4 regions of the Bacillus sp. FJAT-53060 genome follow, and region 4 is predicted to be linked to each of the others. Evidence: riboswitches for the same ligand, from Rfam matches in the RefSeq annotation. Region 4 holds a riboswitch; each other region holds the start of a gene.
What was found. Region 4 has a riboswitch for S-adenosylmethionine ahead of mtnW (2,3-diketo-5-methylthiopentyl-1-phosphate enolase). Riboswitches for the same ligand answer to the same signal wherever they lie in the genome.

Region 1 (7,905 bases), on a different contig from region 4:
TGTGCAAGGCATTAAAATCCATTTACTTCACCTTTTAAAAGGAACACCAATGGTCAAGCAATACGAAAAAGGGAAGCTTGAGTTTTTAAGCCAAGGAGAATATGTTCAGCTTGTTTGTGATCAGCTGGAGATATTGCCGCCAGACATGATTATTCACCGAATTACAGGCGATGGGCCCATTGAATTAATGGTTGGTCCGATGTGGAGTGTGAATAAGTGGGAAGTGCTCAATGCCATTAATGCTGAGCTTGCGAGACGTAACAGCTACCAAGGCAAACGTTTCGTCAGATTGGAAGAAGCGTCCAAATGATTTTAAAACGCATGCTCCCTTTTAGTAAAGAGTTGTTAGAACGTGCTTGTAAAAAAGGCGACATCGTCATTGATGCAACAATGGGAAATGGCCACGATACACGCTATTTAGCTGACCTTGTAGGAAAAGATGGACAAGTTTTTGCATTCGATGTTCAGGAGGAGGCCTTAAAGCAAACAAGCAAAAGGCTTGGTGAGCAATATCCTTACGTTTATCTCATCCATGACGGACATGAAAAACTTGCTGATCACATACCAGCCGATAATTATGGACACATTTCTTGTGCGGTGTTTAACCTTGGGTACTTACCAGGAGGCGATAAAACCGTCACCACACAGGCTGATACGACCATTGAAGCGATCAAACAGCTCATTGACTGGCTAAAACCCGGAGGTCTGATCGTTCTTGTTATTTACCACGGTCATCCCGAAGGAAAAAAAGAAAAAGAAGTGCTTCTTGATTTTTGCAGGTCACTCCATTATGAAGAAGTACAAGTCTTGTCTTATCAATACATGAATATTCATAACGACCCACCCTTTGTGGTAGCCATTGAAAAAAAGCTCAAATCCTAGTGGATTTGAGCTTTTTTATGAGGATTTCATCCAAGGCATTTTCTGATAGGTCCGATAGGCTCTTCCGTTGATATAAAAAAAGAAAGACGTTTTCCCGCTTGATTTGATTAGCCTCTTTGCCAGCTTGTTCATCTCTTTTTGGGCTGTCACTTTTTCATCGGACAAATAGACCGCCAGTAATCCTCTGTTGATCAGTTTGTGAAAGTTTTCGTGCGGAATGCCTTTCAGCTGCTCATCCGCTTTTTCGATAAAATGCTGAAGTCTGTCCATCATCTCATCATGGGTGCTATAGTATGAGCAAAAATTCAGATCCCCCCCAAGCCGATCCTCTTCTTGATCAATTAAGTAATCCAGTAAAATGTGCAGACCTTGGATATAGGGGAAATAGCTTTCATAAATTTGCTTTGCCTGCTTCTCTGTAAAATCAGGCTGAAGTGCATATGCCACAAGACAGAAAATGCCTAGCGTTGATCCTGCACATGCTGAAAACTCATACCATTCCATCTTCGGCAAATCCTTTTCATATTGGCGAAACCATGATTCTAATCGAGGCACACGCTCATGAGGGACCACGTGCTTATGTACTTGCAAATCACTATAGTACTCACACAGCGTGTGTAAATAGGGCTGAATGATAGGATAATGCTCTAAGCCTGACAGCATGTCTTGACATGTACGGACAAGCGCATGTAAATACCCATGATCCTCTTGGTCATCACGGAATTGATAATACGGCTTGAGTTCAGCATGAATATCAAGCGCATCTCTCATCGCTTGATGCAGCATATGAAAGTCCTTTGGATCAAGCGACGTGCTGCGATCACACAGGTTATCTAAGTAATCACTGATCGTTTGGTACGCCACAATGAATTCAATACATGTTTTTTTTGCTTCACCTGCTAGAAGAGATAAGATACCTCCTCCTTCACAGTGAAATGTTTTACTGGATATGCTTGCTAGTGCTTGCGTTCTCAGTTCTTCATTTTCAATCATTTCTGCATAAGCCCGCCACTTCTTTAGCTCCTGATGAACAAGCGGAAAAATATCTTTATACACCTTTGTCATCAGTGCAAAAGGACGTTCTGGTACTGACAAATCACTTCACCCCCAACTTAAGCTCACAATCAGATATATTGATCTGTAAAGGCTCTTGCCGCATTAAACACATCGTCTTTTTCAGGCTCATTAAAAATTTCGTGATACAGCCCTTCCCATTCACGATAAGATTTATTGTATGATTCAATGCCATTGAACCATTTGATCACCCTCGTTTTATCCACGATTTTATCATCACCTGCTTGCATTAACAGGAGAGGAATTGAGCGAAAAACATTCGTTGGCTGCATCGCTGCATCGATATTTTTCACCAACTCTCGGTACCAGCGAACTGACACCTTTGTCACATATAGTGAATCATTTGAATCGGCCTCAATCACAGACTGATTCCGCGTGGCAAGTTCAATTGACAGCCCCGACTCAACCTTAAAAGACGGCACCAGCACATTTAGACCTTTTGACGCAAAATCCATCAGCTTCTTTGGTTTAAATTGCAGACCTAAACAAGGTGATGATAAAATAAGTCCATCAATCTTCGTATGGGTATACTGCTTGACCCATTCAATTGAAATAAGTCCACCCATGCTGTGCCCAAGTAAAAATGTAGGAAGTCTGAATGACTTCGCATGTTCAATCCATTCATCTATTGAATCAATGTATTCTTGAAAGGATCGGATGTGGCCACGTGCACGTGTCGAGGTCCCTTGCCCAGGAAGGTCACCCATGACGACGTGATAGCCTGCATGACGCCACATTTCAATCAGCCATTTATATCGGCCATGATATTCACTAGCACCATGGACAATTACAATGGTACCAACTGGTCTTTCAGCATGCCAAGTCCACAAAAGTAAACACCTCACAAATGTTGTATTAAGAAAGGAAGTCGAAAAAGTGATTTATCCATATCATCAGTTTACACCTGAGATTCATGAATCGGTCTTTGTCGCAGATAACGCCACCATTTCTGGCGATGTCACGATCGGAGAATATTCGAGCGTTTGGTTCCAAACCGTCATTAGAGGTGATGTCGCTCCTGTAAGAATTGGAAAAAACGTCAACATTCAAGACTTATCCTGTCTGCATCAAAGTCCTGGAAAAACACTTCTGATTGAAGATGGTGCTACCATTGGACACCAAGTCACATTACATAGCTCAATCATTAGAAAAAATGCCCTCATTGGCATGGGGTCTATCATTCTCGATGGTGCGGAAATTTGCGAAGGTGCCTTTATCGGTGCAAGTAGTCTCATCCCGCAAGGAAAAGTCATCCCAAAAGGATCACTCGCTTTTGGCCGTCCAGCCAAAGTGGTTCGTCTGTTAACAGATGAAGATATCCAAGACATGGACCGTATCCGCAGAGAATATGTAGAAAAAGGACAATACTATCGTTCCCTTTTATCGCGTTAACATCATACGTGTATATTCACTTTATCATGTTTTTTTCAGGATATTAAGCAATAACTATGAACTCTTGTTATTTTACCCGTATACACCACTTCCTATCATGACAAAAAAGGTTTTCAGCAGAAAGCTGAAAACCTTTTTTCATTAACTAAAGATGACTTCTTTCTGTTGGTGATTCAAGTGCTGTGGATCAATACTCCGCTCCACATAAATGCTGTGCCACATCATAAAGATGAGGACTGTCCAAATCTTACGGCTATGATCTGCTTTCCCAGCACAATGTTCTTTTAATAAATCAAGAACATATTCCTTGTTAATGTATTCATCTGTTTGACTATTTTTAATGATGTCTTTCGCCCAAGCGTTCATCTCATTTTTCAGCCAATGACGAATTGGAACAGGGAAACCTAGCTTTTTACGATTTAACACATGGTCTGGCACAATGCCTTCTGCTGCTTTACGCAATAAATATTTCGTTGTGCCATCTTTTGTTTTCAGCTCTTCTGGAATTTTAGAGGCCGCTTCAAATACGACCTTATCAAGGAATGGGACACGAAGCTCAAGAGAGTTCGCCATTGTCATCTTATCTGCTTTCAGCAGAATGTCCCCGCGCATCCACGTATGAATATCAACATATTGCATTTTGTTAATATCACTGTAACCTGCACTTTCCTCGAAGTATGTCTTCGTCACGTCACGATACGTGATGTTCGGATCATACTGTTTTAATAGGTTTTTCTTCACTGGCTCTTCAAAGATTTTCGCATTGCCGATATATCGTTCCTCTAGTGGCGTACAGCCGCGAACGATAAAGCTTTTCCCTTTCATTCCTTCTGGCATTAAACGCGCAAGACGAAGAAGAAGCTTTTTCAGCATGGATGGAACAGGTTCAAATGGCTTTAAGGAAAGAGGCTCACGGTAAATATTATATCCACCAAACAGCTCGTCCGCTCCCTCACCAGAAAGAACAACTGTGACTTGTTTCTTCGCTTCTTTTGCGACGAAATAAAGTGGAATCGCCGCCGGATCAGCTAGCGGATCATCTAAATGCCAGACAATCTTCGGAAGCTCGTTCATATATTCCTCTGGGGAAATAACGGCACTAAAGTTTTGTAAGCCCAGCTTATCAGCTGTTTCCTTTGCCACATCCACTTCACTAAAACCATCTTGCTGAAAGCCAACAGAGAACGTCTTCAACTCAGGGTGAAATTCCTTTGCCACAGACACGATAAAGGAAGAATCAATACCACCTGATAGGAACGAACCAACAGGCACATCACTTCTCATGTGTACCTTCACAGAATCATATATTGCATCTCTCACTTCTTCTATTAATTTCCGCTCTTGTGTTTGTTCAGGTTTGAATTGAACTTTCCAATACGTTTTAAATTCAATGTCTTGGTGAGGACGCAACGTAAACTGGTGGCCTGGCTCCACTTTGAGCACTTTTTGATCAAGTGTATTTGGCTCAGGAACGAACTGGAAAGACATGTATTGCTGCAAAGAGGTCTCATCAAATAAGATGTTCTCATTCACAGCCATTAAACTTTTGCGTTCAGAAGCAAAGTACACCTTCTCATCTATTTGTGTAAAATAAAGCGGTTTGATTCCAAAAGGGTCTCTTGCGCCATATAATAGCTGTGCTTCTTTATCCCAAATTAAAAATGCAAACATTCCGCGAAGCTTAGAAGCCGCTTCTTCTTTATAATGACGGTATGTGGCAAGAAGGACTTCTGTATCAGAATCTGTACTGAACGTGTAGCCTTTTTTCACAAGCTCTTCCTTCAGCTCCACATAGTTATAAATTTCTCCATTGAAAATAATCCAATATTTTTCATCTTCATAAGAAAAAGGCTGCTTTCCATGTTCAACATCTATTATACTTAAACGTCTAAATCCAAAACCTACATGCTCATCATGAAAGTATCCCTCATCATCTGGACCACGATGAACGATGAGACGATTCATTTGTTTAATTAACTCTTCCTGCTCTGTAGTTTCGGACAATGGACGGTGATTAAATACACCAACAAACCCACACATATTATTGCCTCCACGTTATGTTATTTCTTTAAAAGTAGACCTATAATTAGACAGTATTTTGCCCTATTTCGTTTCACATTTTTATGCTTTTTGTTAAAATTTTTTTAATCAAAAGGAAAACCGCTTAAAATAAGCGGTTTAATATGTTTTTATTGTCCTAATGCTTCTTTGCGAAGCGTGTCTGCCTTATCTATTTTTTCCCATGGAAGATCTAAGTCGTGACGGCCAAAATGTCCGTATGCAGCTGTTTGTTTATAGATAGGGCGACGCAGGTCAAGCATTTTAATAATGCCAGCCGGACGAAGATCAAAGTTCACACGAACCACTTCAATTAACTTTTCTTCAGACGCTTTTCCTGTTCCAAATGTATCAATTGAAATCGATACAGGCTGTGCTACACCAATTGCATAAGCAAGTTGTACTTCACAAGAATCTGCAAGGCCAGCTGCTACGATGTTTTTCGCTACGTAGCGAGCAGCGTATGCCGCAGAACGGTCAACCTTCGTTGCATCCTTTCCAGAGAAAGCACCGCCGCCATGACGAGCGTAGCCGCCATACGTGTCAACGATGATTTTACGTCCGGTTAAACCAGCATCCCCTTGAGGTCCACCGATCACGAAACGACCTGTTGGGTTAATAAAGTATTTTGTCTCTTCATCAATCAGTTCACTTGGAACCACAGGGTTAATCACATGCTCTTTTATGTCGCTTTGAATTTGTTCAAGTGTCACTTCTGGTGCATGCTGTGTGGAGATAACCACTGTATCAATACGAGCAGGTTTGTTTTGCTCATCATATTCAACTGTTACTTGTGTTTTTCCATCTGGACGAAGATATGCAAGTGTTTCATCCTTGCGAACTTCTGTTAAACGACGAGATAATTTATGCGCTAGTGAAATCGGCAGCGGCATAAGCTCTTCTGTTTCGTTGTTTGCAAAACCAAACATAAGCCCTTGATCACCTGCACCGATTGCATCAATTTCTTCTTCGGTCATTGTTCCTTCACGTGCTTCAAGTGCTTTGTCTACACCTTGCGCAATATCAGCAGACTGCTCATCAATTGACGTAAGAACCGCACATGTTTCCGCATCAAAACCATATTTCGCACGTGTGTAGCCAATTTCTTTAATCGTGTCACGTACCGTGTTTGGAATATCGACATAAGTAGACGTTGTAATCTCACCGCTTACTAATACGAGACCGGTTGTTACAGAAGTTTCACAGGCAACGCGTGCATTTGGATCTTTCTTTAAAATTTCATCCAAAATGCTGTCTGAAATTTGATCACAGATTTTATCCGGATGTCCTTCCGTCACTGATTCTGAAGTAAATAAACGACGATTTTGACTCATAATGGCTATTTCCTCCTGTACAAGACCACATCATCCCAAAATGAGGTCTCCAATTATGATACGGAACTCGTTCCCTCTTATATGAAAACATTTATATTAGAGATGTTATTGGCAATTTGTTCATAGGGTTTCCCCAAAATAAAAAAACCATTTCCTTCATTGTGAGGAAAGGGTCTGAGATCGCATGCCTTTCACTCTTATCGCTCAAGGTGTTCTTGTACCTTGCATCAGGTTAGCACCTTGGTTTCTCAGCATATTCATGCCTTTTTCATAAGAAACCGGTTGCTGGGCTTCATCGGGCCTGTCCCTCCACCAACTCGGGATAAGAGTATCCGTTCAATAAGATATCTTATATTAAATCCTTGCGTCATGTCAATGCTTCATAGGAATTATCTTCCCTCTTTTTTTACCTCATGATTAGCATCACCAAAAAGCATATTTTCATTGCAGAAATGAAAAAACACACACAAAAACATTCAAATAGTATAGACTATTATTATTAATGTGTTATACTAATTGAAACAAACAAATTCAACGGTAAAGGAAGGGTTTTTTATGAACTCAGTGGATTTAAAAGAAGATTTGCAGTCATTGCTCTCATTAGGAAATACGCACCAAAATTTATCTGTTCCGAAACTTGTTGAAAAGATTTTGGCCCGTCATGAAGGGGTTTTGACATCAACAGGTGCTGTCCGTGCCACAACTGGTGCCTACACTGGACGTTCACCTAAAGATAAATTTATCGTTAAAGAAGATAGCTCTGAGCATAAAATTGATTGGGGTCAAGTGAATCAGCCGATCTCTAAAGACGCTTTTGATCGTTTATATACAAAGGTTGTGTCATACTTAAAAGAACGTGATGAACTATTTGTCTTTGAAGGATTCGCGGGCGCTGATGAAAGATACCGTATGCCGATTACAGTTGTAAACGAATTTGCATGGCACAATCTCTTTGCAAAGCAGCTATTTATCAGACCTGACGGATCAACACCATCATCAAACGAAAAACCTTTCACCATCTTATCTGCCCCTCACTTTAAAGCAGATCCTGAAACAGATGGAACAAACTCTGAAACGTTTATTATCGTTTCTTTCGAAAAACGGACGATTCTCATCGGCGGAACAGAATATGCAGGAGAGATGAAGAAATCCATTTTCTCTGTGA
Region 2 (7,905 bases), on a different contig from region 4:
TTATGATTGGTTCACAAGGACGGGCTTTAGTTGATCGAGTGCTTGTTTGAAGTCGTGTTTGAGATCCTCTCCGTTTTCGATACCAACACTTAATCGAAGTAAACCGTCTGTGATACCTCTTTTTTCTCTTTCTTCTTTTGGCATGGCGGCATGTGACATTTTTGCGGGGTAGGAAAGAATCGATTCGACAGCGCCGAGGCTGACAGCGAATACAGGTAATGTGACACTCGCGACCAATTCTTTAACCGCCGCTTTGTTTTCTAATTCAAACGAGAGAACAGCTCCTGCTCCGCTTGCTTGCTTTCGCTGAATCTGCGCACCTGGATGGTCATCTAAGCCTGGGTAGTATACTTTTTTCACCGCAGGATGTTCTTTCAGAAATGAAGCCAATTCTAATGCCGTTTGGCTTGCTTTTTCTAATCTGACCTGAAGGGTTTTTAACCCTCTTAACACAAGCCAGCAATCCTGAACGCCAAGGACAGCACCGAAGGAGTTTTGCAGCTGATATAGTTCCTCTCCCAGCTCCTCGTCTTTGACCACCGCTAAGCCAGACAGCACATCACTGTGACCGCTTAGAAATTTCGTTGCACTGTGCAGCACAACGTCAACGCCTAGGAATAGCGGCCGCTGGAGAGCAGGTGTTAAAAACGTATTATCTAAGAAAGTCAGACAGTCATGCTCTTTCGCAAACTGGACAACGCCTTGAATATCCGTAATATTTAGTGTTGGGTTTGACGGTGTTTCCATGTAAATGACCTTCGTATTCGATTGAATACCTTGTTTGACTTCATTCAAATCCGTCATGTCCACAAAGGTATGCTCAATGCCAAATCTCGAAAGGACTTGTGTAATCATACGGAATGTTCCGCCGTACACATCTCTAGTGACAAGGACGTGATCTCCTTTTGATAAAAGGAGAAAAGCGGTTGAAATGGCTGCCATGCCTGAGGCAAAGGCAAGACCTCTTGTTCCTCCTTCTAACGCTGCAATGGTATCCTCTAATGCTTGACGTGTAGGGGTCCCTGATCTGGAGTAGTCATATTGGCCAAATTCATCGAAGCTACTTTGATGAAACGTTGACGCATGCTGAATCGGTACACTAACTGCACCTGTTGAACGGTCTGTTTTAAAGGCATTATGAACTAGTTTTGTTTCGAGTGTCCAATCGTGTGTGGTCATTTTGCGTGTACCTCCTTTTTGACTTTTGATAGTGCCTGTTTAAGGTCGGCTTTCAGGTCATCTACATGCTCAATCCCAACAGAGAAACGGAGCAGTTTGTTACACACACCGTTTGCAATGCGAATCTCCCCTGGAATGTCCATGTGCGTTTGCGTGGCAGGATACGTAATGAAGCTTTCGATTCCACCAAGGCTTTCTGCAAAACAAATCGTTTTTAGCTGCTTTAAAAATGGATTAACCCAGTCTTCTTTTACTACACGGAATGACAGCATCCCCCCCTTGCCTGGGTAAAGGACATCTTGGATTTCTGGCTGCTTCTCTAAAAAGTCGGCTAACTCCTTCGCATTTGCCTCGTGCTGTCTAATTCTAAGAGCCAACGTTTTCATCCCTCTCATTAAAAGCCATGAATCAAATGGAGATAAAACCGCTCCGATGGCGTTTTGATGCTGGAACATGTCCTCAGATAGCTGCTCCCCTTTTGTCACCACAAGCCCGGCAAGGACGTCGTTGTGTCCGCCTAAATATTTGGTTGCGCTATGAATGATAATATCCGCTCCAAGCGTAATCGGCTTTTGCAAGACTGGTGTGTAAAAGGTGTTATCGACAATGACCAAAGCGCCCTGTTCTTTTGCAATCTTCGCAATCTTTTGAATATCCGCTTCCTGCATGAGTGGATTAGTCGGCGTTTCAATAAAGACGGCTTTTGTGTTTGGCGTGATTTTAGAGCGTAAACAGTCTTCATCTGAAAAATCATCATATAAAAAACGAAGGCCATACTTTTTCCATTCGTTCTCGAATAAACGGTATGTACCGCCATATAAATCTGATGAAACAATCAGTTCATCTCCGCTCTCAAATAGAGCCATGATCGTTTGAATAGCAGCCATTCCCGAACTGAAGGCAAAACCGGCCGTCCCTTCTTCGAGTGAAGCAATCGCATTTTCTACGAGCTGTCTTGTTGGGTTTTTCGTCCGAATATAATCAAACCCTGTTGATTCACCAATGCCTCTATGTCTGTATGCTGTTGAAAGATAAACAGGGGGACTGACCGTGCCAGTCGCCTCTTCGCTACGGTTTCCAATTTGGGCTAATTTCGTTTCCACATGTTCTGTCATTTGACACCATCCTAAGTAAATATCTGATTTCAAAACAGAAAACCCCTTCTTCATAAGAAGAAGGGGTTTAATCGCTTCCTCTTATCTTCCAAGCAAAAAAGTTGCTTGCTGGATTTAGCACCTTGGTATATCACCGGTTGCTGAGGTTTCAAAGGGCCAGTCCCTCCACCTCTCACGATAAGAATGTGTTGTCTGTACTAATTCTTAATAATGTAACGCATTAAAACTCATTTTTCAAGTGGAAATGTAGCAATTAATTAAAATTTTCTGTATTTTGTAGCAGATTGGATGTCAGTAGATTTGATTGCATGTTAGTATATAGGAACAACGCTGTTTTTCATGTTACAATGAATGGAAACGTTTCACTTATGATGAATTTGGTTAGCTGGAGGAATGGATTATGGTGAAGAAAACAGGAATCATTCAAGAAGAAACTTTACAATCAAAAGAGCTTGGGACGGACATGACAGTTTTAATCTATTTGCCAGTCAATTACTCTCCCCTTTATACATATCATGTCATCATTGCACAAGATGGTCATGATTATTTCCGCTTAGGTAAAATAGGCAGACAGGCGGAAGAACTTATGCAAAACAAAGAAATCGAACGCTCGATTATTATTGGGATTCCGTATGAAAATGTCACTGAAAGGCGAAATACCTATCATCCAGACGGCAAAAAGTTTGAAGCGTATAAACGTTTTTTGGCAAATGAACTTGTCCATTATATTGATGAACACTATCCAACGTATCAAATTGGATCAGGACGTACGTTTATTGGTGATTCACTAGGTGCTACGATTTCACTCATGACAGCCATTGATTACCCTTCTTTATTTGGCGGGTTGATTTTGCAGTCTCCTTACGTCGATAAGACGGTCTTACAAGCAGTTAAACAATCAACATCTCTTTCTCATTATGCCATTATTCATCAAATTGGGTCAGAAGAAACGGCAGTGAAAACAACCGATGGTCAAGTGCTTGATTTTATCAAACCGAACGAAGACTTAAAGGCCCTTCTTGAACAGTCTGGTGCGGATTATTTATTTGAGACATTCGAAGGTGATCACAAATGGACGTTTTGGCAGCCGCTCATCGCTCCTTCGTTAAAAAGAATTCTCCCATATTCGTTTAACAACTGAATTTTGTTATAATAAAGAATAATAAATACTTTATTAATCAGGAGGGAACATGATGAAATACGGAGTTGTTTTATTTCCATCAAAAAAATTGCAAGATATTGCGAATTCTTATCGAAAACGTTATGATCCGAACTATTCACTCATACCGCCTCATTTAACATTACGAACACCTTTTGAGTTAACGGATTTAGAAGCAGCTGAGGTCGTCTCAACCCTACGAGATTATGCAAAAAATGCCTCTCCTATTACCTTACGTATTAAAAAATTCAGTTCATTCGCTCCTGTAAACAACGTCATATATATGAAAATAGAACCGAACCAGGAATTAACGGCTCTAAATGATAAATTGTACACTGATCCACTTGCTGGTACACCTGAATATGCATTTGTTCCGCATGTAACAGTGGCTCAAAAATTATCAGATGATGAGCATTCAGACGTACTTGGCACATTAAAGCTGAGAAAGATTGATCATGAAGAAACGGTTGATCGCTTCCACCTTTTATATCAATTAGACAATGGATCTTGGACCGTTTATGAAACATTTATTTTAGGAGAAGAGGGTTAAAGACATTTGAAAACAGTCATCGCAAAAGTACAAACACAACGAGAAGATGCATATTACGTTCGAAAAGAAGTTTTCGTGAAAGAACAAGAAGTCCCATTAGAGATCGAAATTGATGAACTAGAAGACGAAGCCATCCATTTTGTCATTTATAATGATGACAAAGAGCCACAGGCTGCTGCTAGACTACGTATCATTGAAGGTCAAAAGGGAAAGCTTGAACGGATTTGTGTGTTAAAAGAGGCGCGCTCTTTCGGCCTTGGCCACAAGCTATTAGAGGCGCTAGAGACCGAAGCTATTGCTAAAGGAGCAAAGGAAGCTGTCTTGCATGCACAAGTCCAAGCTCTTCCTTTCTACGAAAAGAAAGGCTACAAAGCCATTTCTGAACCGTTTGAAGAAGCAGGTATCACACATGTCAAAATGACAAAAACACTATCTGCTAGATAACAAAGTAAAGCCAGGGCATCATGGATGCTCTGGCTTTTCTAGATTCATCATCATTCGGATAGGTAAGAAAGCGCAATCATTTATATATAGACATTGATATAAATGCCCTTTCCTTCTTCCATAAACATATCTCGCACAAAGCGTTCCCGCTTTTTTTGCTGAACTTTCTTTTCTGCTTCTGTCATTAAGTCCTCTTTTTTCTCCAGCTCTCTGTATACCTTGTCATGAAAAGTGCGCGTGACCTTTGTCACTTTCGCATAGTCTTCTTTATCCTGAGGAGCAGGACGGTTGCTATACTGAAAATACAGATCCGGCTGAATCGGGGCTATATATCCCATCAAAAACGCCTCCTTTGCTTCTCTTCTATTCTACTATTCCCTAATTATGACTGTATGAAACTTGCTTCATTTGATATGATTAGATTTGTTTCTTTTTAAGATTGATTGACAATTGGAGGACTAGCTTTGAAATGCGCACGACGACATGATCGAACGATCTCATTACATATGTATTCGAGAGAACATTATCAATTCCTCTATGATGAGGGAAAAAAGGGGCACTTATCTTGCCCATATTGCGGACAACCCGTCTTTTTCAGATTAAATATACATGAAGAACCTACCTTTATTCATAAGCAAACGTCTCAGCAGGAGATGTGCGAAAAGGCTGAAGAACAACAAGACATGAAAACGACAGAACCAGAGGAAAGTGCTTCCTACAAAGAACTTGACGGCTTCCGTTTTCCAACTGGCAAACAGATCATCTCGCAAACGAAGGAATCGTTTGACTGGCAGGAACCAAGGTTGGTTCATTTGAGCGAAGCCATCCATTTAGAAGAGAATAAACATGTACATACCATCGACCTCTTTCCGCAAATCACCTTTAGTACACCGCAGCTTCAAGCTGTGACACATCAAGACGGTCCAATGCTTGTGCTTGCTGGTGCCGGCAGCGGGAAAACAAGGGTGCTGACGGCTAGAGCAGCTTATCTGATTTCGCACCATCAAATGCCCGCTCATCATATATTACTCGTGACCTTCACCACAAAAGCAAGCAGTGAGATGAAAGAAAGGCTGCGCAAGCAATACCAGCTTCATCCCTCACAAGAGAGTCAGGTCGTGACGGGCACCTTCCACAGTCTTTTTTATAAAATGCTGCTTCATGATGATCCGAAGAGATGGAACGGCCAGCACCTAATCAAATTTGACTGGCAAAAGGAACAGTACATTCGCAAAGCGCTCATGAATGAAGGGCTTGATGAGAAAGAGTATCCAACCGATCAGGTGCTACAATCGATTGGTTATTGGAAAAATGCTTTTTTACCAGACGAACTTCCTGAGCTGAAAGATGAAAGGGAAAAGCAAATGTGGACGATCTATCAGTTGTATGAACAGCAAAAAAGAGACAATCAGCAATTTGACTTTGATGACATGGCGATTGCCTGCTTACACATGCTGACTGAACAGCCTGAACTCCTCAAACGATATCAAAAACGATTCAAGTATATTTTGGTGGATGAATTTCAGGATATTAATCCGGTTCAATATCAATTAATTCAACTGTTAGCCGGAGAATCCGAGCAGCTATTTTGTGTCGGTGATGATGATCAAGCCATTTATGCCTTTAGAGGAAGTAATCCCGCTTTCATTCTTGATTTCAAGCAGGACTATCCTTCCGCTCAGATCGTCCATTTACATGCGAATTACCGTTCTCACCATACAATTGTCGCAAGTGCAGATGCCATCATTAAAAAAAATCAGCATCGTTATGAGAAAACGTTAAAAGCCGTTCGTGCTGAGAAAGTCCCTCCGACTCTCTTTTATCCATATGATGAGGAAGAGGAAGCGACCATGATCGCAGCAGATATTCTGGATAAAATGAAAAACGGAGCAAAGCCGAATGATTTCTGTGTGCTGTTTAGGACCAAAACAGGCGGACGCGCCATTTATGAACGGCTTCATCAATCGGCCATTCCATATGAGACGGATGCTGGCGTCAAAGCCTTTTACAGCAGACGAATGGTTCGGATACTGCTCGCCTTTCTTTCTTTAAGTCAAGATGCAGATGATGTCGCTGCAATGAAACAGTTGCTGCCGGTTTTCTTTTTAAAGCAACAGACACTGAATACTCTAAAGGTCCTGACCATTACGGAAGATTGTTCAATGGTAGAAGCGCTTGGAAAACTAACAGACATTCAGCCGTTTCAGCGTAAAAAGCTCCAATCGATCGTTCCTCTTTTCCGAACTTTACGAACGTTAAAGCCGTCTGACGCTGTGGCATTTATTGAACAACAGATGGGACTTGGCGATTACTTAAAAAAACGTGTGAACGATACAAATGTGCTTGAAAAAGGGGCGGATGATGTACGTGATGTGAAAACAGCCGCCAAACGCTTTGAAACGATTGAAGCCTTTCTCTCACATGCTGAACATATGAAATCTGCCGAAAAGGAAAAAACAGACGAACCAGGTGTTCAGCTCATGACGATCCACCGCGCAAAGGGGCTTGAATTCCAAACGGTGTACATCACTTGTGTGATCGACGGTGCACTACCTCATGATTTCGCACTTGATGAACTAAGAAATGGTGATGAAGAAGCCCTTGAAGAAGAGCGGCGTTTATTATACGTTGCCATGACAAGAGCAGAACAATACCTCTATCTATCTGTCCCTTCTTTTAGAAGAGGAAAAACCGCTCATCATTCTCGTTTTTTGTACCCTCTTCTGAAGAAAAACCGTGAATTGTTCACACAAAAACAACAGGCCCCCCTTTGACTGGAGAGCCTGTTGTTTATTTTTTGTTGTTCATCATTTTAGCGATTGTATTGAAATCAAGCTTTTCTTTTCCACTTGTAATCGATTGGACGATTTTGTCTTCCATTTCTTTAGGTACACGTTTGTTCGCAAGCTGCGCTACTTTTTTAATAACACCTCGAACAGTGGCCTCATCTTTAAAGTTGGCATTTTGCAACGATCCTGCAAGCTTAAAGACATCATTCATATTGACACCTGTTTTATTTTCGACACTTTTAAAGAATTTATTATCCATTCATTTGCCTCCTCTTTGTGGAGTAATCACCATACTATATGAAAATAGGGGAGATATGTGCCTATCCTACTGCCTTGTTTGACCAAAGAGAAAGGAAAGCAAAAGGCTTCCCCATTGCTTCCCTCACCTTCTGACTGTTTAGTTAAAGAAAGAAGCACCAACGATGATGAGAAGAATAAACAACACGACGACAAGAACAAAAGTTGAACCATAACCGCCGCCATAGCCGCCACCGTAACCGTAACAACCCATATTTAAGCACCTCCTCTACTCCATTACAAAATATGAAAAAAACAAGAAATGGTTTGGACGATCAGATAAAAAAGTGCGGAAATTTTATTTCTGCTGTTTAAATACATAATCTGCGTCTCCATGACGCATCATGAATGCCTCTGTTTCTTTCGCAAAGG
Region 3 (7,905 bases), on a different contig from region 4:
TAGCTGCTGAAAATATGAGACTGTCTGGATACATTTCAGAGCATGACATGACCATTGCGAAAAAATTGGCCTATGTCATTTCTGGCGGAAAACTGCCATTTGGTACAGAGGTGGATGAACAATATTTATTAGAGCTTGAAAGAGAAGCCTTTTTAAGTCTTGTAGGAGAAGTGAAATCACAGGCACGCATGCAGCACATGCTCGTCAAAGGAAAACCTTTACGTAACTAGGGGGGAGTCAAAATGAGAGAAGCAGTCATTGTAGCTGGCGCAAGAACACCAGTAGGAAAGGCCAAAAAAGGATCATTAAAAACCGTTCGACCTGATGATATGGGCGCATTGTGTGTGAAAGAAACATTAAAGCGTGCCGGTGATTATGATGGGGAAATTGATGATCTAATTATCGGGTGTGCAACACCAGAAGCAGAGCAAGGATTAAATGTTGCCCGGAATATTGGTGCATTAGCAGGGCTGCCTTATACCGTTCCTGCCATCACCATTAACCGCTACTGTTCGTCCGGTCTTCAGTCTATCGCTTACGCTGGTGAACGGATTATGCTGGGGCAAGCAGAAACCGTTTTAGCCGGAGGAGTCGAATCTATGTCACAGGTGCCGATGATGGGACATTCCATTCGCCCAAATGCACTTTTGGCAGAGCAAGCGCCTGAATACTACATGAGCATGGGGCACACGGCGGAGCAAGTGGCACAAAAGTATCAGGTTACCCGGCAAGATCAAGATGCCTTTGCGGTGAGAAGTCATCAAAAGGCAGCACAGGCATTACAGGAAGGGAATTTTTCAGATGAAATTGTGCCTGTTGATGTGACGGAAAGACGGGTAGGAGAGCAGTATCAATTAGAAGAACATCTATTTACGTTCTCACAGGATGAAGGCGTGAGAGCTGGCACAACAGAGGAAATCCTCTCAACCTTACGTCCCGCTTTCTCAACAAAAGGCACAGTGACCGCAGGAAACTCCTCACAAACAAGTGATGGTGCGGCGTGTGTAATGATGATGGATCGTGAAAAAGCGTCCTCTCTTTCTCTTCAGCCGCTCGCTAAGTTTAGAGCGTTTGCTGTTGGCGGTGTACCACCTGAGGTCATGGGAATTGGTCCGGTTGAAGCCATTCCGCGTGCGTTGAAAATTGCTGGACTTGAGCTGAAGGACATTGGGCTATTTGAATTAAACGAAGCCTTTGCCTCTCAGGCCATACAAGTCATTCGCCATTTAGGGATAGATGAAGAGAAGGTGAATGTCAATGGAGGGGCGATTGCGTTAGGACACCCGTTAGGCTGTACAGGAACGAAACTAACGCTGTCACTCATTCATGAAATGAAACGACGAAACGAGCAATTTGGCATTGTAACGATGTGTATTGGTGGAGGAATGGGAGCCGCAGGCATTTTTGAATTGATCTAAAGGGGGAATTCAGGATGAAAGCAATGGAAGATGTAAAAAAGGGTGGCAGTTTCTTAATTGATGAGACGAATTATGAGCATATCTTTACGCCCGAGGATTTCTCTGATGAGCATCAGATGATAGGGAAGACAACAGAGGATTACATTTTACAAGATGTTGTCCCGCACATAGAACAAATTGAAAATCATGAATTCGAGCATTCTGTTCGGCTCTTAAAAAAAGCTGGAGAGCTTGGACTACTTGGGGCTGACGTTCCAGAGGAATTCGGAGGACTTGGGTTAGATAAGGTTAGCTCAGCCATCATTACTGAAAAATTCGCAAGGGCAGGTAGCTTCTCTCTTTCCTATGGCGCCCATGTTGGCATCGGTTCTCTGCCAATTGTGTTGTTTGGAAATCAAGAACAAAAGGAAACGTACTTGCCTGGGCTCGCCTCTGGAGAAACCATTGCGGCGTACGCACTGACAGAGCCAGGATCAGGGTCTGACGCACTTGGGGCAAAAACAACTGCTGTACTGAATGAAGCTGGAACACATTATGTCCTTAATGGAGAAAAGCAGTGGATCACGAACTCCGCTTTTGCAGATGTCTTTGTCGTTTATGCTAAGATTGACGGAGAACACTTCTCTGCTTTTATCGTAGAAAAGGATTTTCCAGGTGTCAAAACTGGACCAGAGGAGAAAAAGATGGGTATTAAGGGATCATCGACGAGAACATTAATTCTGGAAGATGCCCAAGTACCAAAAGAGAATTTACTTGGTGAAGCCGGAAGAGGGCATGTCATTGCCTTTAACATTTTGAATATTGGTCGTTACAAGCTGGCGGTCGGCACTATAGGTGCTTCAAAACGAGTCATTCAATTATCAGCAGAATATGCCAACCAGCGTAAGCAGTTCAAAACGCCTATTTCTCAATTTAGCTTAATTGGTGAAAAAGTAGCCAACATGTCAGCAAAGCTGTATGCCATGGAAAGTGCTGTTTACCGCACAGTGGGCTTGTTTGAACAGCGGATGGGTCTATTAAGTGAAGAGGAGCAAAAGGATGGGAAACAAATTGCGCAATCTATTGCTGAATATGCAATTGAATGTTCTCTCTGTAAAGTGCTTGGCTCCGAAACATTAGATTATATTGTGGATGAAGGAGTGCAGATACACGGCGGATATGGATTCATGCAAGAATACGAGGTCGAAAGAGCCTATCGTGACTCAAGAATTAATCGTATTTTTGAAGGAACAAATGAAATCAACCGTTTGCTTGTGCCAGGCACATTCTTGAAGAAAGCGATGAAAGGGGAGCTTCCTCTTCTTCAAAAAGCTCAAACCTTGCAGGAAGAGCTCATGATGATGATGCCGGAAGAGCCGGGTGATCAGCCGCTCGATCAAGAAAAATATTTGCTCGTCCATGCGAAAAAGATTGCCTTGATGGTGGCAGGTATGGCAACGATGAAGTACGGGAAAGCGCTAGAAAAGGAGCAAGAAATACTTGTGAATATAGCGGATATCGTGAATGAAATGTTTGCTGCTGAATCAGCGATCTTACGTACAGAAAAGGCAATCGCTACATCAGGTTCAGAAAAGAACGCTCAAAAGCTAGCCTACACACAAATTTTTACACAGGAAGCCTTTTTAAAGATTGAAGCACATGCAAAAGAATCCTTGATCGCCATGGAGGAAGGGGATTCACTCCGCATGAGCCTGTCAGCTCTTCGCAAGCTGACAAGATTCACCCCGATCAATGTCATCGCCAAAAAGCGTGAGGTGGCTAAACGTATCTTTGAAGCAGACAAATATTTCGTATAAAAAACGATTTGAAGGTGCGGATACAACTCCGCACCTTTTTGTAAGCATACATTTAGGTTTTTAAAATATTTTGTGATAAAATGTTGTCACAATTTGCAGGAGGTGATAATGGTGGCTTTAGATTTTTACGAATACCCAACTTGTGGTACATGCCGAAAAGCAAAAAAGTGGCTTGAAGAACACAATAAAGACATCAACAGCATACATATCGTCGAAGAGACGCCTGATAAAGAAACACTAAAAGTACTTTACGAAAAAAGCGGTTTAGAGTTGAAGAAATTCTTTAACACAAGCGGACAAACTTACCGAGAGTTACAGCTGAAAGATAAACTTCCTGCAATGTCAGAGGACGAGCAGCTAGAATTACTTGCGTCTAACGGAATGCTGATTAAGCGTCCGATTACAACAGAAGGTAAACGAGTAACAGTTGGATTTAATGAAGATACATTTAAAAGCGTCTGGAAATGATGTAACTTTCATTCAGATTGTGGTATCTTCAATATAGGCGGAAACAATAGACTGGAGGGTATTGAATGAGCACACCAAAAGATTTACGTTATTCAGAAGAACATGAATGGGTCAAGGTAGAAGGAGATAAGGTGCGTATCGGTATTACTCATTTCGCTCAATCTGAGCTAGGCGATATCGTTTTCGTTGAGCTTCCTGAAGTAGGAGACAAAATCACAGCGGACGAGCCTTTCGGAAGTGTAGAATCAGTGAAAACTGTTTCTGAACTATACGCACCGATCAACGGCACAATCGTCGAAGTAAACGATCAACTAGATGACAGCCCAGAATTCGTAAACGACTCTCCATACGAACAAGCATGGATGATTGTTGTTGAACCAGCTGATGCATCTGAAATCGAGAGCTTAATGACAGCTGAGCAATATGAAGCAATGACAAAAGAAGACTAATTTTTGTGAAATTGGACACTCTACCTTTATGGGGGGGTGTCCAATTTGTCCTTTCAAAAAGAACAGGTGGATATAACAGAGCATGTCACTGGGCGATTCAAAGAAGGTGGCATGATGCTTTACTATCTAAATGAAGAGATTGGCACGATGATTAGTGAAAATCAATATGAGTTAAAATCGGGTTATTCCTATGATCAAAATCGCTTTTATCGTCTGTCCGATACATTGACCCATGGAACTGAAAAATATGTAGACTGTGACGATGAAAATGGCTGGTGCTAATCACAGGTTAGGCTGCAGTGAGTACATGCTGCAGTCTTTTTAGTGACCAAGTGCCCAATCTTTACAACCTGAATGAAAGATTGTAATCTAAGGAAGAAGTGAATCAACGTCAAAAGGGCCGGGTGATCGTCATGAATGTCGAGATAGAAAAGGTCATCATAGTAGAAGGTAAATCGGACAAACAAAAGCTAAAAGAAGTCATAAGTGAACCTGTTACCATCATTTGCACCAATGGCACCATCAGTACATCCAAGCTGGATCAGCTTGTGGACGATTTATTAGGGAAAGACGTTTACATATTAGCAGACAGTGACGATGCTGGGGACAAACTGCGGAAGCAATTTCGAAAAGAATTCCCTGAAGCACTTCATCTTTTTGTCGACAGAACGTACCGCGAAGTGGCCGCTTCACCGTCAGCCCACATTGCATCTATCCTATTAGCTGCAAACATTGATGTTCATTCCAAATATTTATGAGGGTGGACGTATATGAAAGAGATTAAAGAGCATGCATTCAAGGAAATAGAGGACGATTTATTTCTTTTGTACTTATATACACCATTTTGCGGAACATGCCAACTGGCAAAGAAAATGCTGTCAGTAGTAGACGCGATGCAGCCGAATGTTCCATTTTACGAGAACAATTTAAACTATTCACCAAGTTTTGCGAAAGCATTTGAGATCGAAAGTGTACCTTGCTATCTTCTGTTTAAAAAGGGTGAGATCGTACAAAAAGGCTATGCCTTTCACTCAGTTCCATATCTTCATGAAATGATTGAAACCGCTAAATAAAGCGGTTTTTTGTCATATTTCAAGCAATTCATTTGAAAATTTGTCGAGCTATTTATAAAGGACAAGCCGATGTTAGTAGAGAAATGTTATGTACAACCAAATGACAGGGAGGTTATACATGTGGAAAATGTGAAAGCCCATGGAAACACAAAGCAGCAATTATTGTTAAAGCCGCTGCTCCCATCATCATCCTTGAAGATTACATTTGAGGCGGAAACTGACTCTTGTACACTGATTGTGGATGAACGTGGTGAAGTGAAGAAACTGCCTGCAATTGAGTTATCGGATCTCATCTTTTATGGTGAGAGAAAAGAAATTCTTCAATTATTAGATGGTGATCTGTCGTTACAGCAGCTGATTAGCCGGGGACAAGTCAAGGTGAAAGGATCATTCCGCGCGCTGCTTAGACTAGAGGCCGTGCTTTGGCTGACGAACGGTTTTTTCAGAAAGATGATAACGTAGTCGTTTACTTGGAAATTAGTGATTTACAGCGTTGACATATCTGAGATAGCATGATATTCTACGTTAGTAAAAACATGAACATCACATAAAACAACATATTTTCTCTTATTAAGAGAGGTGGAGGGACGTGCCCTATGAAACCCGGCAACCATCAGCATAGCTGAAATGGTGCCAATTCACTCAAAGCCGCAACGCTTTGAAAGATGAGAGAAAGGCGTATTTGAAATAAAAGGCCTTTCTGCTTGCGTTGCAGTTAGGTCTTTTTTACTGACCTGACGTCAAGCTGAGTCATGACAGTAAGAAGAATAAATGAACAATGTGATGGCAACCTATAGATTCAGCAAGAAAGCAGGTGAACAGACTGTGATCCATTTACAGAATGTATCTAAAACGTATCATTCAAAAAGCGGAAATGTTAATGCCGTGAAAGACGTCAACTTGGATATCGATAAAGGTGAAATATTCGGAATTATCGGGTATAGCGGGGCAGGGAAAAGCTCCCTTATTCGCCTACTAAACGGTCTGGAGCTGCCAACAGAAGGGATTGTTGAAGTGGCAGGCAATCGGATCAATGAAGTATCGAATGCGAAACTTCGTAAAGCAAGACAGGAAATTAGCATGATCTTCCAGCACTTTAACCTACTCTGGTCGAGAACAGTGCGACAAAATATTATGTTCCCCCTTGAGATTGCAGGTGTACCGACGTTAAAACGGAGAGCCCGTGCAAATGAACTGATTAAATTGGTCGGTTTAGAAGGAAAAGAAAATGCTTATCCTTCTCAGCTAAGTGGTGGACAAAAGCAGCGTGTAGGTATTGCGAGAGCATTAGCGAATGACCCCAAAGTTCTTCTTTGTGACGAAGCAACGTCTGCGCTTGATCCGCAAACAACAGATTCGATCCTTGAGCTTTTGGCCGATATCAATAAACGATTAGGGCTAACAATTGTGCTGATCACACACGAAATGCATGTCATTCGCAAAATCTGTCATCGTGTGGCAGTGATGGAAAATGGACGCATTGTCGAAGAAGGCGAAGTATTACCCGTCTTCAGACAGCCGAAGGAAGAAATGACGAAGCGATTTGTGAAACAGCTTGCTGAACCAGAGGAAGCGAAAGAAACAATCGAGCACGTCTTAGAGCGAGTGAAAGAAGGTCAGGTAGTACGGTTGTCCTTTATCGGCGATTCTGCGGAACAGCCACTGATCACTGAAATCATTCGATCTTTCAAGGTCGAAGTGAACATCTTGCAAGGAAAGATTTCTCAAACGCAGGAAGGCGCGTTTGGAACTCTCTTTATCCATATGAATGGAGATGAGAACGAGGTTGAAAAAGCCATCGCCTATATCCAGAGCAAACAGGTTGAAATCGAGGTGATGACACATGTTTGAGAGATGGTTTCCGAACGTTGACCTAGATGTCATTTGGAATGCAACGGGTGAAACGGTTTATATGACGCTCATTTCACTAGCATTTGCTTTTGTCATCGGTATCATCCTTGGACTATTGCTATTTCTAACTAGCAAAGGCGGCCTTTGGGAAAATAAACCGATAAATGCTGTCATCGGTGCAGTCGTCAACATTTTCAGATCGATTCCTTTTATCATTTTGATCATTCTTTTATTAGGGTTTACAAAACTAATTATGGGTACTATTTTAGGTCCAAATGCAGCACTACCAGCCCTTGTCATTGGGTCAGCTCCTTTCTATGCACGTCTCGTCGAAATTGCACTTCGTGAAGTAGACAAAGGAGTCATTGAAGCAGCACGATCCATGGGGGCTAAAACGTCTACGATTATTTTCAAAGTATTGCTTCCAGAATCACTGCCAGCTCTCATTTCAGGCATTACCGTGACAGCTATTGCTCTTATTGGCTCTACTGCAATCGCAGGTGCAATTGGGGCAGGCGGACTTGGTGACCTCGCGTATGTGGAAGGATACCAATCTGGTAATACAGATGTCACACTTGTAGCCACTGTATTTATTCTCATCATCGTCTTTATTATTCAAATAATCGGTGATTTGATTACAAACAAAATTGATAAACGTTAAGGGAGGATTTATTCATGAAGAAATTGATTTTAAGTGGATTATTTCTAGCATTTGCAGGCATTTTAGCTGCATGCGGTTCATCTAATAACGCAAGCGAAAGCAAAACCATCACGGTTGCAGCTTCAAAAACACCACATGCCGAGATTCTTGAAGAAGCAAAACCACTTCTGAAAGAAAAAGGCTACGATC
Region 4 (7,905 bases):
TGATGTAACAAGTGAAGATGAACTGACAAACCGTCTTGCGCAAATCGCCGCAGAAAAAAAAGCTGCTTTAAAAGAAGAACAATATGAAAAAGCAGCGAAGCTTCGAGATGAAGAAGAAGCGATTGAATCAAGACTTCAAAATAAAACAAATCACAAAGAACATGTCGTCACAACTGAAGACATTCAAGCCATTGTGGAAGAACAAACAGGCATCCCAGTCGGCAAACTGCTAGTAGACGAACAAACAAAATTGAAAGAAATTGACATCCGCCTAAAAGCGCGAGTCATTGGTCAAGAACATGCGGTTGAAAAAGTGGCGAAAGCTGTAAAAAGAAGCAGAGCTGGCTTAAAGGCAAAACATAGACCGACTGGCTCCTTCCTCTTCGTTGGACCAACAGGTGTCGGGAAAACCGAATTATCCAAAACGTTAGCTGAAGAATTATTCGGTTCAAAAGATGCCATCATACGTTTAGATATGAGTGAGTACATGGAGAAACATTCCGTATCCAAAATCATCGGTTCCCCTCCTGGTTATGTTGGGCATGATGAAGCTGGTCAGCTCACTGAAAAGGTCCGCAGAAAACCATATAGCATTATTTTGCTTGATGAAATCGAAAAAGCACATCCTGATGTCCAGCACATGTTCTTGCAAATCATGGAGGATGGCCGATTAACAGATAGCCAAGGTAGAACCGTCAGCTTTAAAGACACGGTCATCATCATGACAAGTAATGCAGGCAGCAATGATAAAACAGTCAAAGTCGGCTTCCAGTCTGATCAGAAAGAATCGATTGAGGAACCATTACTAATTGATTCACTCAGCACCTATTTCAAACCAGAATTTTTGAACCGTTTTGATAGCATCATTCATTTTGTCTCATTAGACAAAAACGATTTAGTTCAAATTGTTGATCTTCTGCTCAATGAGCTATCAGAGCAATTAAAAGAGCAAAATCTAACCGTTCACGTTACAAACGAAGCAAAAGCAAAAATAGCAGAGCTTGGATATCATCCTCAATTTGGTGCCCGTCCATTACGAAGAACCATTCAAGAGCACATCGAGGATCAAATGACTGAGATCTTGCTTGAAGAAGAACATCTTTCTGGTTTTACAGTTGATGTTGAACATGATGAAATTGTTGTGAAAAAAGGATAAGTACATCCTAAGGAGGATGAAAAGCTCCATCATATTGTGATGGCTAAGTTCCACCTGTAAGCTGACGCTCACCTGGCTCTTTTCTTTTACGATAAAAGAAAAGGAGGTGGATCACATGATGAACTGGAGTTATGACCTTATCAAAATCATGTATGAAGAAAAATTAAAAGAACTACTTTTAAATAAAAGCGACTCAAATTAATGAACTGGAAATTCCCTTCTATTAAAGAAGGGGTTTCTTTTTACGGTGTATAGAAAGCGGTTTCGTCAAAATTTCTTCACAGAAACTGTCTTAATTTTATATTCTGACTAAAACCCTTCTAGAACACACCGATATTAACTATAGAAAAAGATAGTTAAAGGATTTGGTGAGATAATGGACAAAACATCGTTAATTGGTATTATTTTAGCATTTATTGCACTGAGTGTCGGTATAGTTTTGAAAGGTGTGAGTCTAACCGCTCTTATCAACCCGGCGGCTATATTGATAATTATTGTCGGGACCATTGCAGCTGTTGTCATTGCATTCCCATCTAGTGAGATTAAGAAAACGCCAAAATTGTTCGGAAAAATTTTCAAAGACAGCCAGCTACCAACGATTCAAGAAATGATCCCTCTTTTTTCAAACTGGGCACAAATTGCTCGTCGTGAAGGTCTTTTAGCATTAGAAGCAAATCTTGAGGAAGTAGATGATGATTTCCTAAATAACGGCTTAAGCATGGCGGTTGATGGCCAAAGTGCAGAATTTATTCGAGACGTATTAACAGAAGAAGTCGATGCGATGTCGGAAAGACATCAGTCAGGTGCATTAATCTTTACACAAGCAGGAACATACGCACCAACTCTTGGTGTACTTGGCGCAGTTGTTGGGTTGATTGCTGCACTTGCAAACATGGGAGATATTGAACAACTAGGACACGCCATCAGTGCTGCCTTCGTTGCCACACTGCTTGGGATTTTTACTGGGTATGTTTTATGGCATCCATTTGCGAACAAGCTTAAACGTAAATCCAAAGAAGAAGTCAAACTTCGTCTTATTATGATTGAAGGCATTCTTTCTGTTCTTGAAGGGCAATCTCCAAAAGTCATTGAACAAAAACTTTCGATGTACTTACCAGCGAATGAACGTGCAAATTTTGTCATTGAAGAAGGAGAAAAACAGAATGGCTAGGAAACGTAAAAAACATGATCACGATGAACATGTAGATGAGTCTTGGCTTATCCCTTATGCCGATCTTCTGACGCTTCTTCTCGCCCTCTTCATTGTGCTCTTTGCATCTAGTTCCATTGATGCTGCAAAATATGAACAGATGGCCAAGTCTTTTAATGTTGTCTTTACTGGTGGTACTGGTGTTATGGATCAATCAAGCATGCAAAGCACTGAGGAAACCGAAAACAGTAATCAAATCAAGAAATCAGCAGAGGAAGATGAAGAAGCCAAAGCGAAAGCCCGAGATCACGCGGTACTCACAAAGGTAAAAAAACAAGTGGATTCATTCATTGCAAATAAAAACCTTGAGTCTAAACTTGAAACAAAGCTCACAGATGAAGGTTTGCTTATTACAATTGAAGACAGTATTTTCTTTGATTCTGGCCGAGCGGTCATTCGTCCACAAGATGTCCCGTTAGCAAAAGAAATTTCAAAGCTGCTCGTCATTAACCCCGCACATGACATTGTCATTAGCGGACATACAGATAATGTACCCATCAGAAATTCAGAATTTAAATCCAACTGGTATTTAAGCGCCATTCGTGCTGTCAACTTCTTAAATATTCTACTAGAGAACAGCAACCTAGACCAAGAGAATTTTAGTACAAAAGGGTACGGTGAATTTAAGCCGATTACCTCAAACAATACAGCGGAAGGCAGAAGTAAAAACAGACGCGTAGAAGTACTCATTTTACCAATTGAGAAAAAAGGGAAATAAAAAAGGAAGCCAGTGGCTTCTTTTTTATATGTTTATTCTTTATGATCATATAAATGTTTTGCACGCAGTCCCACATGTTTGAGCATATCAATACAGGCATCCTGCTCTTCTTCACTTAGCACACTAATCATCTCATGGATTTCTTTCGCATGATCTGGGAAGATGTCATCAAGCAAAGCTCGTCCTTGTTCCGTAATATGTGCAAATGTCACCCTGCGGTCATCCGCACAATCCTTACGACTTAGAAGTTCTTTTTTCTCCAATTTATCGACCACATATGTGATACTTCCGCTTGCTAGTAGAATCTTATCGCCAATATGCTGTAGCGGCTGATCACCTTTATGATATAGCAATTCTAGTACAGCAAATTCAGTCGGATTCAGACCGTGCTTAACTATATGTTTGTTCATGTGATGATTAATTGAACGATAGGCACGTGATAATACAATAAATAATTTCAAAGATTTCTCAACATTAAGATTTTCCATTCTTTATCATCCTTTATAAAATGCACCCCACTAATGTGACATTAATAAAGAATAAGTAAAATGTCAACATCTTGATTCTTTATTAGCATGAAAATGAGACCAGAACGAATCACCTAATTTTTTAAAAATTACACAAGTGATCGTAATATAGATAGTTTCAATGCTATAATAAGTCTATTAGGTAAAACGTTGGAGCGATGAATGATGAGAATACTGAAAGGGTTTTGGAAGAAGGTCAGACTATACCTTATTTTGGTGATGATTCCAACCCTAATCATTAGTTATTTTATCTACGAAAAAGAAACGGAAAAAATTGATTTAAAAAACAAACAAACCGCTACAATTATGTTAAATATTCACAAAAACCAAATGAATTATTTAATTAGTGAAACAGAAGCGAGATTATCATCCCTTTCCATGGGATTTGACCAGCCATTGGAAACGAAAAAAGTAAAGAACATCCTAGATAAAATTTATAAACAAGAACCTCGTTTTTCAGGCTTGTATCTCCTAGACAAAAAAGGAAATGTAACAGCAAGCACCACACCGTTAAAGGAAAAAATCAATCTATCCTTCAGAGATTATTTTAAGCGCATTCAAGTGACAAAGCAGACCGTGATCACGGATAACTATGTGAGTAGAATTACAAAACAGCGGATTCTCTCCATTTGTGTACCAGTTTTGGATGAAAACGAACAAGTCACAAATGTGCTAGTCGCAGCCATTCAAATTGATTATTTAAAAAACATTATGAATGTATTGAATCCAGAGCTTCATTTTAAGATGCTGAACCAGAATGGCCATGTTGTGTTTACAAGTGGACCGCAGCCAGCATCAGAAAAAGGCAGCACCGTGTCTACATATTTAGATGAAAACAGCTGGAAGCTAGAGGTTTATCCTCAGCGTGCTACAACAAGTGAAGTGCTGTCTGTTATGTTGTTTCCCTTATCCAGTGCATTTATTTTATTAAATATTCTATTCACACTTGTCCAATATATCATTTTAAGAAGGCAAACCCAGCAGGAGCGTCATCAAAATGAAGCGCAAAAGCTTGAATTGATTGGAACACTCGCAGCAAGTACGGCGCACGAAATCCGCAACCCATTAACAGGCATCAGCGGATTTATACAGCTACTGCAAAAGAAGTATCATTCAGAAGAAGATCAGCTCTATTTTTCTGTTATAGAGGAAGAAATTAAACGGATTAACCAAATAGTCAGTGAGTTTCTTGTGTTAGGAAAACCAACTGCAGAAAAATGGCAGAATAATTCGGTGAAAGAAATTGTGAGTGAAATTATGCCGATCGTTTTCTCTGAGGCTAACCTTTATAATGTCGAGGTTGATTTGCAAATCAATACAATTCAAGATGTTGGTGTATATTGCACGAAGGATCACATTAAACAAGTCGTATTAAATGTAGCAAAAAATTCTCTAGAAGCTATGCCAAATGGCGGTCATTTGAAGATTGTGATTGAAGCTGAGAAAGAACATGTCATCATTAAAGTGAAAGATACGGGTGAAGGCATTCCAGAAGAGATGCTAAAGCATATCTTCCAGCCATTTATTACGTCGAAGGAAAAAGGAACCGGCCTTGGGCTTGTCGTGTGTAAGCGAATCATTTCGATGTATGGCGGGACAATCGATATTCATAGCGAAGTGAATAAAGGAACAACGGTTATGATCATTCTCCCTTCCGCTCAATCCTTTTAGCTGAAGCATACAGCCGGTTTTGCTTATGCAAGACCGGTTTTTTCATGTCAGTAAGAGGGACGATTCACAGATAAGAGACTCATTTGGGACACAAGATCATGAAAGGAGGTAACAGAATGTTTCTCATGAAAAAGAAGATGCTGGTACTCATTCATCAGATTGTCCAGTTCTTGACTGTATTTGATTGTCGTCTCACCAGTATACCCTTCCACTTGAGCAGCTTCTACCATCTGTTTTCTCTTCTCATCAATTGACATTAGCAACTGTTCTTTCCTTACATACATATTCATTATCTCAGCTCCCGCAATGAATTCATCTGCTACTCTCTAAATTTCCGACACCAAAATTATACCTTATTTGTAAATTAAATAAAATGTGCTTATTTTATTTAATTTTTTACAGCCAAAGAACTTTTACCCAAACATATCTGGGTAAACTTCAAATTTGAACAGGCAGGACTGACATATTGGATTAAACAGAATTTTATCCTATGCAAAAGATCAATATCAACTATTTTCTTTCTCATTTTATACCTAATTTCCTAAAAAAGCAGATTAAGAGATCACGTCTTGCGCTTTGTATATGTCTCGAATTTCCTTTTGCAAAACAGCCAAAATTACTTATTTTTATTGTTATGTTAAATTATACTTTTATGATAACTGATTTAGTAGTTTTTCAATATCCCAATGTTCATAAATAACCCCTTGCTTTTCTAAATAAACTGCCGCCTCTTGTTCGTTCTCAAGTAATGTGTTCTCGCATCAGCTCCAATCGGCCTTCCTTGCTCGACCTTTAAAATCGAAGGTTCTACCAGCTAAATTGACTGCATATAACGTGCGAACCCTTTCTCTTCATATGTTTTTTTTTAAATAGTCAGACTTCTTTTAAATCTGCCGAAAAGTCTATACCGACAAGCTTTATTTTTTCTATCTAGTGAAAGTTTTCCAAAAATCGACGTTAAAACGGCGGGTATGTCAGCTGAAAAGTTGCCTCAGGGCAAGCAATTTTCACCTCTAATTGATAAAGGCCATTTTCACCCGATCGTTAATCCAAACGCGATATGCTCCGCTTTTCGGTCAATTTGTTCATCCGCTCGGTGTGTTTGTACATATGTTGCTGTAATTCACTCACTAGGAATCCCCTTTTCGATTGCTTCCTGCTTATGTCAATAAAAAAACCTCTTTAAGTGCTTGGTCAGCACCTTAAAGAGGTTTCGTCTCATTCATCCGAATCTTATCTCTCAGCGCTTGCTGCAAGAATTAGCACCATGCTTCATGGAAGTCAGTTGCCGGGCTTTATTAGGCTAGTCCCTCTGCCTATGCTTAATAAGAATATTCAATTTTCTTAAATATTGGCTGAATTATCGCACCATTTTTTTACGTTGACAATGACTTTTTTTCAAACAACTGCAATGAAGCGATTCGATCAGCAGCTTCTTTTAACCGCTCCTCACTTGTTAAAAGGCCTACTCTGACGTAGCCTTCACCGTGTGTACCAAAGCCATTCCCCGGCGCAACGACTACATGCGCTTTCTCTAATAATAAGTCAGAAAAAGATTCAGATGTATACCCATCAGGCACTTTTAACCAAGCAAAAAACGACCCCTTCGGTACACATACGTCCCAGCCAATCTCCTTGCATAGAGCGATCCACGTATTACGTCTTTTCTCATATCGATCATTTTGCACCTTTACGCACGTTTGATCACCTAAAAGTGCTTCTGCTGCTGCATCTTGTGTCGCTTTAAAAAGTGACACAAACAGATGCTCCTGATAAAGCTCAATGGCTTCAATCACAGACGGATTACCTGCAGCAAAACCTACTCTCCAGCCTGCCATATTAAATGTTTTAGACAATGTAAAAATTTCGATTCCTGTCTCTTTCGCTCCTTCTACTTGCAAGAAGCTGATAGGCTTTTCACCATCAAATCCAATACCGCCATATGCGAAATCATGAACAACACACATCCTGTAATCTTTCGCAAAAGTAACAGTTTCTTCAAAAAATGCACGACTTGCAGTGGCGCCAGTCGGATTGTTTGGATAATTTAAGTACATCAATTTTGCCTTTTTCTTATCATCCTCTGACAATAGATTGTAATCAGGTAAAAATTGATGTTTTTCAAGCAGAGGCATGGTGACCATGTTGGCTCCAGCAAGCACGGCACCTGACCAATAATCAGGATAACCAGGGTCCGGAACAAGTAGCGTATCATTAGGATTCAGTAAGCATTGTGGCAGCTCAACAAGTCCCGCTTTCCCGCCAAATAAAATCGCAATCTCCGTCATTGGGTCAAGCGTGACGCCATATTCTCTTTCATAAAAGACAGCGGCGGCTTTTTTTAATTTTGCTGTTCCACGGAATGAGGAGTATTGATGATTTTCAGGCTTTGCTACAGCTTCCTGCATGGCTTTCACAATATGTGACGGGGTTGGCTGATCAGGATTTCCCTGGCCTAAATTAATCACATCTACCCCTTCCTGCACTTTTTTCTGTACCTTTTGGACAAGCGCTGCAAAAAACTGTTTCGGTAAATGTTTCAACACATCTGATTGTTGAAATTCCATCTCTTCACCTTCTATTCAAGTTACTTGACAATACACTCACTGTAATAGATTGTTTT

Region 1: it holds a riboswitch for S-adenosylmethionine, as region 4 does, so the genes downstream of both, metK (methionine adenosyltransferase) here and mtnW (2,3-diketo-5-methylthiopentyl-1-phosphate enolase) in region 4, are expected to answer to the same signal.
Region 2: it holds a riboswitch for S-adenosylmethionine, as region 4 does, so the genes downstream of both, WAX46_RS04010 (methionine biosynthesis PLP-dependent protein) here and mtnW (2,3-diketo-5-methylthiopentyl-1-phosphate enolase) in region 4, are expected to answer to the same signal.
Region 3: it holds a riboswitch for S-adenosylmethionine, as region 4 does, so the genes downstream of both, WAX46_RS07865 (methionine ABC transporter ATP-binding protein) here and mtnW (2,3-diketo-5-methylthiopentyl-1-phosphate enolase) in region 4, are expected to answer to the same signal.

The regions. Positions count from the first base shown of each region.
Region 1 covers NZ_JBAWSW010000002.1:7,121-15,025, reverse strand. The annotation lists gene WAX46_RS01550 (TIGR01212 family radical SAM protein) at 1-310, shown strand, start outside; gene WAX46_RS01545 (tRNA (mnm(5)s(2)U34)-methyltransferase) at 307-882, shown strand; gene WAX46_RS01540 (tetraprenyl-beta-curcumene synthase family protein) at 898-1,977, opposite strand; gene WAX46_RS01535 (alpha/beta hydrolase) at 2,007-2,786, opposite strand; gene WAX46_RS01530 (gamma carbonic anhydrase) at 2,833-3,348, shown strand; gene asnB (asparagine synthase (glutamine-hydrolyzing)) at 3,490-5,388, opposite strand; gene metK (methionine adenosyltransferase) at 5,538-6,740, opposite strand; SAM riboswitch class I at 6,935-7,069, opposite strand; gene pckA (phosphoenolpyruvate carboxykinase (ATP)) at 7,296-7,905, shown strand, end outside.
Region 2 covers NZ_JBAWSW010000006.1:26,296-34,200, reverse strand. The annotation lists gene metC (cystathionine beta-lyase) at 1-1,179, opposite strand; gene WAX46_RS04010 (methionine biosynthesis PLP-dependent protein) at 1,176-2,294, opposite strand; SAM riboswitch class I at 2,373-2,478, opposite strand; gene WAX46_RS04005 (esterase family protein) at 2,695-3,435, shown strand; gene WAX46_RS04000 (YjcG family protein) at 3,488-4,003, shown strand; gene WAX46_RS03995 (GNAT family N-acetyltransferase) at 4,010-4,447, shown strand; gene WAX46_RS03990 (hypothetical protein) at 4,528-4,785, opposite strand; gene WAX46_RS03985 (ATP-dependent helicase) at 4,912-7,221, shown strand; gene WAX46_RS03980 (stage VI sporulation protein F) at 7,238-7,495, opposite strand; gene WAX46_RS03975 (YjcZ family sporulation protein) at 7,634-7,747, opposite strand; gene WAX46_RS03970 (hypothetical protein) at 7,832-7,905, opposite strand, start outside.
Region 3 covers NZ_JBAWSW010000015.1:49,702-57,606, forward strand. The annotation lists gene WAX46_RS07820 (3-hydroxyacyl-CoA dehydrogenase/enoyl-CoA hydratase family protein) at 1-230, shown strand, start outside; gene WAX46_RS07825 (acetyl-CoA C-acetyltransferase) at 243-1,418, shown strand; gene WAX46_RS07830 (acyl-CoA dehydrogenase family protein) at 1,433-3,214, shown strand; gene WAX46_RS07835 (arsenate reductase family protein) at 3,326-3,682, shown strand; gene gcvH (glycine cleavage system protein GcvH) at 3,748-4,131, shown strand; gene WAX46_RS07845 (YusG family protein) at 4,177-4,413, shown strand; gene WAX46_RS07850 (toprim domain-containing protein) at 4,545-4,889, shown strand; gene WAX46_RS07855 (thioredoxin family protein) at 4,902-5,204, shown strand; gene WAX46_RS07860 (SCP2 sterol-binding domain-containing protein) at 5,325-5,666, shown strand; SAM riboswitch class I at 5,769-5,876, shown strand; gene WAX46_RS07865 (methionine ABC transporter ATP-binding protein) at 6,030-7,055, shown strand; gene WAX46_RS07870 (methionine ABC transporter permease) at 7,048-7,716, shown strand; gene metQ (methionine ABC transporter substrate-binding lipoprotein MetQ) at 7,731-7,905, shown strand, end outside.
Region 4 covers NZ_JBAWSW010000040.1:5,447-13,351, reverse strand. The annotation lists gene WAX46_RS13070 (ATP-dependent Clp protease ATP-binding subunit) at 1-1,156, shown strand, start outside; gene motA (flagellar motor stator protein MotA) at 1,533-2,327, shown strand; gene motB (flagellar motor protein MotB) at 2,320-3,084, shown strand; gene WAX46_RS13055 (MarR family winged helix-turn-helix transcriptional regulator) at 3,117-3,572, opposite strand; gene WAX46_RS13050 (ATP-binding protein) at 3,777-5,282, shown strand; gene WAX46_RS13045 (aspartyl-phosphate phosphatase Spo0E family protein) at 5,330-5,572, opposite strand; partial or broken gene mtnW (2,3-diketo-5-methylthiopentyl-1-phosphate enolase) at 6,157-6,405, opposite strand; SAM riboswitch class I at 6,513-6,614, opposite strand; gene WAX46_RS13035 (pyridoxal phosphate-dependent aminotransferase) at 6,659-7,849, opposite strand.